Regions from separate parts of the Comamonas sp. 17RB genome, predicted to be linked through region 2. Evidence: predicted binding sites of a transcription regulator. Region 2 holds the regulator's gene; the other holds the start of a gene.
What was found. The regulator FNR, encoded in region 2, switches genes on or off when oxygen is low (the NO sensors DNR and NnrR bind a similar motif). The targets are predictions, from matches to a motif close to TTGATNNNNATCAA.
Positions count from the first base shown of each region.

Region 1: QM470_RS07475 (universal stress protein) is a predicted target of FNR. The motif match lies at 1,241-1,254, and genes of this name have one in related genera.

Region 1 covers NZ_JASHHY010000003.1:256,740-260,290, forward strand. Annotated here, with positions in the region: gene QM470_RS07470 (heavy metal translocating P-type ATPase) at 1-1,207, opposite strand, end outside; gene QM470_RS07475 (universal stress protein) at 1,316-1,759, shown strand; gene QM470_RS07480 (enoyl-CoA hydratase/isomerase family protein) at 1,956-2,735, opposite strand; gene QM470_RS07485 (Bug family tripartite tricarboxylate transporter substrate binding protein) at 2,754-3,551, opposite strand, start outside.
Region 2 covers NZ_JASHHY010000005.1:61,204-64,754, forward strand. Annotated here, with positions in the region: gene QM470_RS10405 (DUF349 domain-containing protein) at 1-1,010, shown strand, start outside; gene QM470_RS10410 (hypothetical protein) at 1,183-1,443, shown strand; gene fnr (fumarate/nitrate reduction transcriptional regulator Fnr) at 1,612-2,334, opposite strand; gene hemN (oxygen-independent coproporphyrinogen III oxidase) at 2,542-3,551, shown strand, end outside.

The DNA of each region.
Region 1 (3,551 bases), on a different contig from region 2:
GCTTGGCCACACGGTCCGCCAGCTGCGCCAGGCGCGGCTTTTGCGAAGCCGCGCTTTCCATCAACTCCACGATCTGGGCAAAGCGAGTCTGCGCGCCTACCATGTCGACGGCCACTTCGACCGGGCCACCCAGGTTGAAACTGCCGGCCGTCACCGTATCGCCCACCACCTTGCGCACGGCCGTGGACTCCCCGGTCAGCAGCGCTTCATCGGCGTGGGTCTGGCCGTGCACCAACTGTCCATCGGCGGGAAACGCCTCTCCCGCCAGCACCCGCACCACATCGCCGGCCTGCAGCCGGCGCACCGTCACCCGTTCCCAGCCGCCATCGGGCAGGCGGCGCTCCACGCTGTCGGGCAGGCGGTTCATCACCGCCTCCAGTGCACCGGCCGTCTTGTCGCGCAGGCGCAACTCCAGCCAGCGGCCGGACAGCAGGAAGAACACGAACATGGTCAGCGAGTCGTAATAGACCTCTTTGCCGAACGGGCCCGCCGGATCGAAGGTGCCCATGGAGCTGACGACAAAGGTGATCAGCATGCCCAGCGCCACCGGCAGGTCCATGCTGATGCTGCGCGTGCGCAGATCGCGCCACGCACTGCGAAAGAAAGGGCCGCAGGCAAACAGCACCACGGGGATGGAGATCACCCACGAAGCCCAGCGCAGCAGGGTTTCCATCTCCAAGGTCAGATCGCCCGGCTTGGCGTCATAGGCCGGCCATGCGTACATCATCACCTGCATCATGCAAAAGCCGGCCACCAGCCAGCGCCACAGTGCACGGCGGTTTTCGGCTTGGCGCAGTTCGCGCGCATGGGCGTCGCGCGCAGGCAACACCCCGTAGCCCGCCTTCTGGATGGCCGCCATCCATTGCGAGGGGCGTACCAGAGAGGGGTTCCACTGCACCTTGGCGCGGTGGGTGGAGCCGCTGACATCGGCCCGTTGCACGCCGGGCACGGTGCGCAAGGCTTCCTCGATGGTCAGCGCGCAGGTGGCGCAGTGCATGCCGCCCAGCACCACGTTCGATTCCCAGAGGGGAACCTGCAGCGGATCGGCGACGTCGGCCTGCGCAGCGGGCGCACCTGCAGGGCGCCCGAACGAGCCCCACTCCAGCGGATCATCGAGCAGGGCGATGTTGCCGGGGACCTCCAGGCGGCCTGAATCAAGCACGGTCCGCTCCATTGCCTGCGATGGATTCAGGGTTTCGTGGGACATGGTTCAAGCGTAATGGGCGCGATGATAAGCGTATTGATGTGCATCAAGACCACCCTTGGCGATCGCTCTAAGCTTTGACCTGTCCACTTGCCATTAAGGAGATAACTCATGTACGAACGCATTTTGGTGGCCACCGACGGCTCCCCCCTTTCCGACAAAGCTGTCGCCAACGCCCTGTCGCTGGCCAAGCTCTGTGGTGCCTCGCTGGTGGCCTTGAAAGTGGTTCCCCGCTATCCGCGCAGCTATCTGGAAGGTGGTGTCACCGTGGACAACGCCGAAATCAAGCGCATCGAGGCGCAGTGGGCCGAACAGGCGCAAGCCATGCTGGACAAGGTCAAGGCCGAAGGCAAAGCCGTGGGCGTGACGGTCAAGACCAGCATTGCCAAGTCCGACCTCGTGGCCGAAGCCATCATGTCGGCAGCCACCAAGCAAAAAGCCGACCTGATCGTGATGGCCTCGCACGGCCGCAAGGGCCTCAAGCGCCTGCTGCTGGGCAGCGAGACGCAGCATGTTCTCACGCACTCGCAGATTCCCGTGCTGGTGCTGCGCTAAGGCGCAGACCCCTGCTGGGTCGCTAATGCGGCCTTAATGTGACAAAGGGGCCGCATGCGGCCCCTTTGGTGCTTGTTTATTGCTTGTTTATTGCTTGCTTCGTGCAGGTTGTTCGGTGCTTGCTTTGCGGCAGTAGCAGCAGCAGCAGGCTGCGGCGATGCCGCCACACACCCTGCACCCCGTGCACCACACCCGGTCAGAACTGCGGTTTGCGCTTTTCCAGAAAAGCGTGGATACCTTCGCGGTGTTCCGCATCATCGGCATAGGCATAGGGCTGCACCACCGCCGGCACCCCGCCCTGGGCCAGGCTGCGCATCGCCTGTTTGTTCAGGCGCGCCGCCAGTGGCGACAAGGCCGCCACCTTCTCGGCCGTGGCCTGCACCACGGCGTCCAGCTGCTCCGCAGCCACCACCGGTCCCAGAAAACCGTGCTGCGCCATCTCGGCGGCAGAAAACACGGCCGCTTCCAGCAGCATGCGGCGCGCCACCATGCTGCCCACTTCCCGCCCGACCAGCTCCAGTTCGCGGGGCGCCATCGGAAAGCCCAGCCTGGCAATCGGTGCGCCGAATTTGGCGTCCTCGGTCGCCACGCGCAGATCGCAGCAGCTGGAGATTTCCACCCCGGCCCCCATGCAAGCACCGCGGATCGCGGCCACCACCGGCACCGGGCAGTCCAGCAAGGCCTGCAAGCCGCCCCAGACTTCGCTTTCGTGGAAATGCGTCAGCTGCGCCTCGTCAAAGCGAAAGCCCGGGTACTCGGCGATATCGCCACCGGCGCAAAAAGCCGCGCCCTCCCCTTGCACCACCAGGCAGCGCACATCGCTGCGGGCATTCACGGCCTGCAGGGTCTCGCGCAGCGCCACCCACATGGCGCGCGACATGGCATTGAGCTTGCCCGGGTGGTCGATGCCCACACGCCAGATGCCGGCATGCTGCGGCTGCGCGCTCCAGGGGCGCAGCGTGATCTGTCCTGTCATGGTGGTGCTTTCGGTATCTCAGGGCCGCGCCGCTGCGCCGGTCTCCCGCACAATGCGCGCCCAATGCTTCATCTCGTCCTGGAGAAACTGCTTGAATTCCGGGCCGTACAGCCCCGGCCAGGTGGCCCCCATGGCCCGCCACTCCTTCTGCACTGCGGGCGCCCCCGCCATGCTGCGGAACACCTCGATGGCCCGCGCCTGCACGGAAGCAGGAGTGGCTCTGGGGGCAAAAATGCCATACCAGGGCATGGACTGGAAATCGTCCAGGCCCAGCTCGTGCGCCGTGGGCACATCGGGCAGCAGCGGCGAACGCTGCGGGCCGGTGACGAACACCGCCCGCAGCCGGTCCGCCTGCAGGTGCGGCAGAGCCGACGCCAGCCCGTCCAGCATCAGCTCCACATTGCCTTGCGCCACATCCAGCATGGCAGGCCCCGAGCCCTTGTAGGGCACATGCTCGAGCAAGGCGCCAGTCTCGAGCTTGAACCATTCACCGGCCACATGGTTGGAGGTACCAATGCCCGCGGACGCATAGCGGTAGCGCTGGGGCTTGCGCCGCAGCTCGGCCAGCAGCTCGGGCCAGGTGCGCACATTGAGTCGGCGCGGGCTGACCAGCAGCACCAGCGGCATCTGCGCCACCAGCGCCAGCGGCGCGAAATCCTCGTACAGGTCCACGTCCAGCTGCAGCTGCACCGCGCGGGAGGCCAGCATGCTGACGCCGCCCATCAACAGGTGCGAACCATCGGCCGGGGCTTTGGCCACGTAGGTGGCGCCGGCCGTGCCGCCGCCACCGCCGCGGTATTCCAGGCGCATGGGCTG
Region 2 (3,551 bases):
TGATCGAGGAAGCCCAGGCACTGGGCGCAGCCCCGGCGCTGCAGATCGCCGCCATCAAGGCGCTGCAGCAACGCTGGCAGGCCGAAGCCCAGGAAGTGCCGGTGGACCGCCGCCAGGAACAGAAGCTGTGGGATGCGTTCCGCAAGCCGCTGGACGAGGCCTTCAGCCGCAAGCCGGCCGAGCGTGGTGAGCGCGGCAGCCGTGCCGTCAATCTGGAATCGCTCAGCGCCCATGACCGTGCGGTGCTGGAAGCCTCGCAGCAGCTGGAAGCCGCCAACGCCGAAGGCGATGCGCAGAAGATCCGCGCCGCGCTGACCGCGCTGGAAGAAGCCCTGCGTGCCGCCCCTGCGGCCGAAGCCGCCCAGCCAGCTGCCGCGGCGGCACCGGCTGCGCCCGTGGCGACCGACCGCCCGGTGAAGGCCGTGCGTGGCGACGACCGCCCCGGCATGCGCAAGGAAGCCCCGGCTGCGGCGGCTGGTGGCCGCAAGCCCGGCCCCCGCCAGGATCGCGGTGACCGCGGTGACCGTTTCGAGCGCCCGGCCCGTGGCCCGCGCCTGGGCGATGCGGCTTTCCGCGCCCAGCGTGAAGCCCAGGAACACGCCCAGTCTGCGCTGCGCAAGCTGACGGCCCAGGCCCATGGCGAAGCCCTGACCCAGCTGATGGACGCCTGGTCCAAGCGCGATGCGGCCCTGGTGCCGCCCGCGCAGGAACTGGGCAAGCTGAGCAATGCTTCCCGCAACAGCTGGCATGCCGCCGTGGGCGCAGCCGCCAAGGGCGAAGCCGCCGAGTCGCTGCTGCGCCTGGAAATGGCTGCCGACGTGCCCACCCCGGCCGACCAGCTGTCCGCACGCCGTGCACTGCAGCTGCAGCTGCTGACCAACCGCAAGGCCACCGATCCCCGCACCACCTGGGAGCAGGATGTGGCGGCGGTGCTGGCTGCGGAGCGCAGCGACAGCGCGGCCCAGCGCCTGCAAAGCGCACTCAAGGCCTTGCTGCGCGGCAGCAAGTAAGCCGGGCGCCAGCGCAGGGCCTGCGGTACCTGCGCTGCAGCCACAGCAAGCCAGCCTACCGGCTGGCTTTTTTTATGCCTTTTTCAGGGTTTGTGGGGACGCTGCAGGCGGTGACGCGGCAGGCAGAGGCTCGCACAATGGGGCATCTGCCTGCCACAACAAGGAGAGACCCATGCTGTTGCGTCGCTGGATGTGGATTGCCTGGCCTGCCTTTCTGGCCGCCGGGGTGATGGAGATGCTGGTGTTTGCCGTGGTCGACCCGCTGGAAATGCAGTGGCTGTCGGCCTACGGCGAGGTGTCGCGCCTGGGCGTGTGCACGGTGGCCTTCTTCCTGTTCTGGGCCATCATCATGATGGCATCGGCCATGACCAGCCTGCTGGCCCTGTCCCCGCAGGAGCTCAATGCCCAGGAGCGCCGCGTTCCGTCGCTGTGAGCGGCCTCTGTGAAGTGGGGGAGGGAGCGGCCCCCCGCAGGGCTGTGCGGGCAGGCCCGCGCACTGCCGACGTGCAGGAATGCCGTGGTGCGGCAAGGCCGGGCACCATGAAAAAAGCCTCCGGAAGGAGGCGGGGGTGCTGGAGCCGCGCCGCGGTGGCGGCTGCTCTCACTCGCAGGCGTGCTGGCTGTTGACGATGCGCTTGAGGCCTTCGGTGTCCAGGATGCGCACATGGCGCTGCTTCACTTCGACCAGGCCTTCCTCGACAAACTTCGAGAAGGTGCGGCTGACCGTTTCCAGCTTCAGGCCCAGGTAGCTGCCGATCTCTTCACGCGTCATGCGCAGCACCAGCTCGGAAGACGAGAAGCCCCGGGTGTGCAGGCGCTGCACCAGGTTCAGCACAAAGGCGGCCAGGCGCTCTTCGGCACGCATGCTGCCCAGCAGCAGCATCACGCCGTGTTCGCGCACGATCTCGCGGCTCATCACCTTGTGCACATGCGACTGCAGGGCCGTCACTTCGCGCGACAGCTCTTCCAGGCGGTCGAACGGCATGACGCAGACTTCGGCGTCTTCCAGGGCTACGGCATCACAGGTGTGGTGGTCGTGCACGATGCCGTCCAAGCCGATGATCTCGCCCGCCATCTGGAAGCCCGTCACCTGGTCACGGCCGTCTTCCGTGGCCACGCAGGTTTTGAAGAAACCGGTGCGGATGGCATAGAGCGCAGTAAATGCCTCGCCATTGCGGAACAAGGTGCTGCCCCGTTTGATTTTGCGGCGTGTGGCCACAATATCGTCAATACGGTGCAACTGCTGCTCATTCAAGCCTGTGGGCATGCACAGTTCACGCAGATTGCAGTTGGAGCAGGTGACTTTGATAGGGGGTGGTGTCATGGCACTGACGCCTTGGGCTCCCGCTGAACGGGCCATTGGACGTAACGCTGAAAGGTTATCGGGCTGGGAGGCGAGAGAGGGGGTGCTCAGTTGTGCGAATGATGTGAGTCAATTGTCTCAGGTATGGTATTTGAATGTCTTGATATGCATCAAGGCTAATTTCCCCGGGCTGCGGCACAGTGCCGTACAGCACCTAAGGAATATTCAATGACAGCAGTAACGCCGGAGCTTTTGCGTCGGTACGACGTGCCTGGGCCCCGTTATACCTCTTATCCCACCGCTGATCGCTTTATTGAAGCATTTGGTCAGGATGATTATGTGTTGGCGCTGGAACAGCGCAAGCACCATTCTGCGGCCAAGGCGCTTCCCATGTCACTGTATGTGCATGTGCCTTTCTGTGAGGCCCTGTGCTACTACTGCGCGTGCAACAAGATCATCACCAAGCACCATGAACGCGCGCAGACCTATCTGCAGTACCTGGAAAAAGAGGTGGCTCTGCAGGTGGCGCATTGTGGCAAGGGACAGGCGGTCAGCCAGCTGCACCTGGGCGGCGGCTCTCCCACCTTCCTGTCCGATGCCGAGCTGACCCAGCTGATGGATATGCTGCGCGCCAACTTCAGTTTTGAAGCGGTGGGCGAATATTCCATCGAGGTCGATCCCCGCACCGTCACCCGCGAACGCCTGGCCCATCTGGCGCAGCTGGGCTTCAACCGCCTGAGCTTCGGGGTGCAGGATTTCGACCCCGATGTGCAAAAGGCGGTGCACCGCGAGCAGCCGGCCGAGCAGGTCTTCGATCTGGTGCAGGCGGCGCGCGAGCTGGGCTTTCACTCGGTCAATGTGGACCTGATCTATGGCCTGCCCAAGCAGACCGCTGCATCGTTCCAGCGTACCCTGGAGCAGGTGTGCCAGCTGCGGCCGGACCGGATCGCGCTGTATGCCTATGCGCATCTGCCGGAACGCTTCAAGCCCCAGCGCCGCATTGCGCAGGAAGACCTGCCGGAGGCTTCGGACAAGCTGTCCATGCTCTCGGGCTCCATCGATGCCTTCATGCAGGCTGGCTATGTCTATGTGGGCATGGACCACTTCGCACTGCCGGAAGATGCGCTGGCCATTGCCAAGCGGCAAGGACGGCTGCACCGCAACTTCCAGGGCTACAGCACGCAGCCGGACTGCGACCTGATTGCCCTGGGGGTGTCCGCCATCGGCCGCGTGGGTGC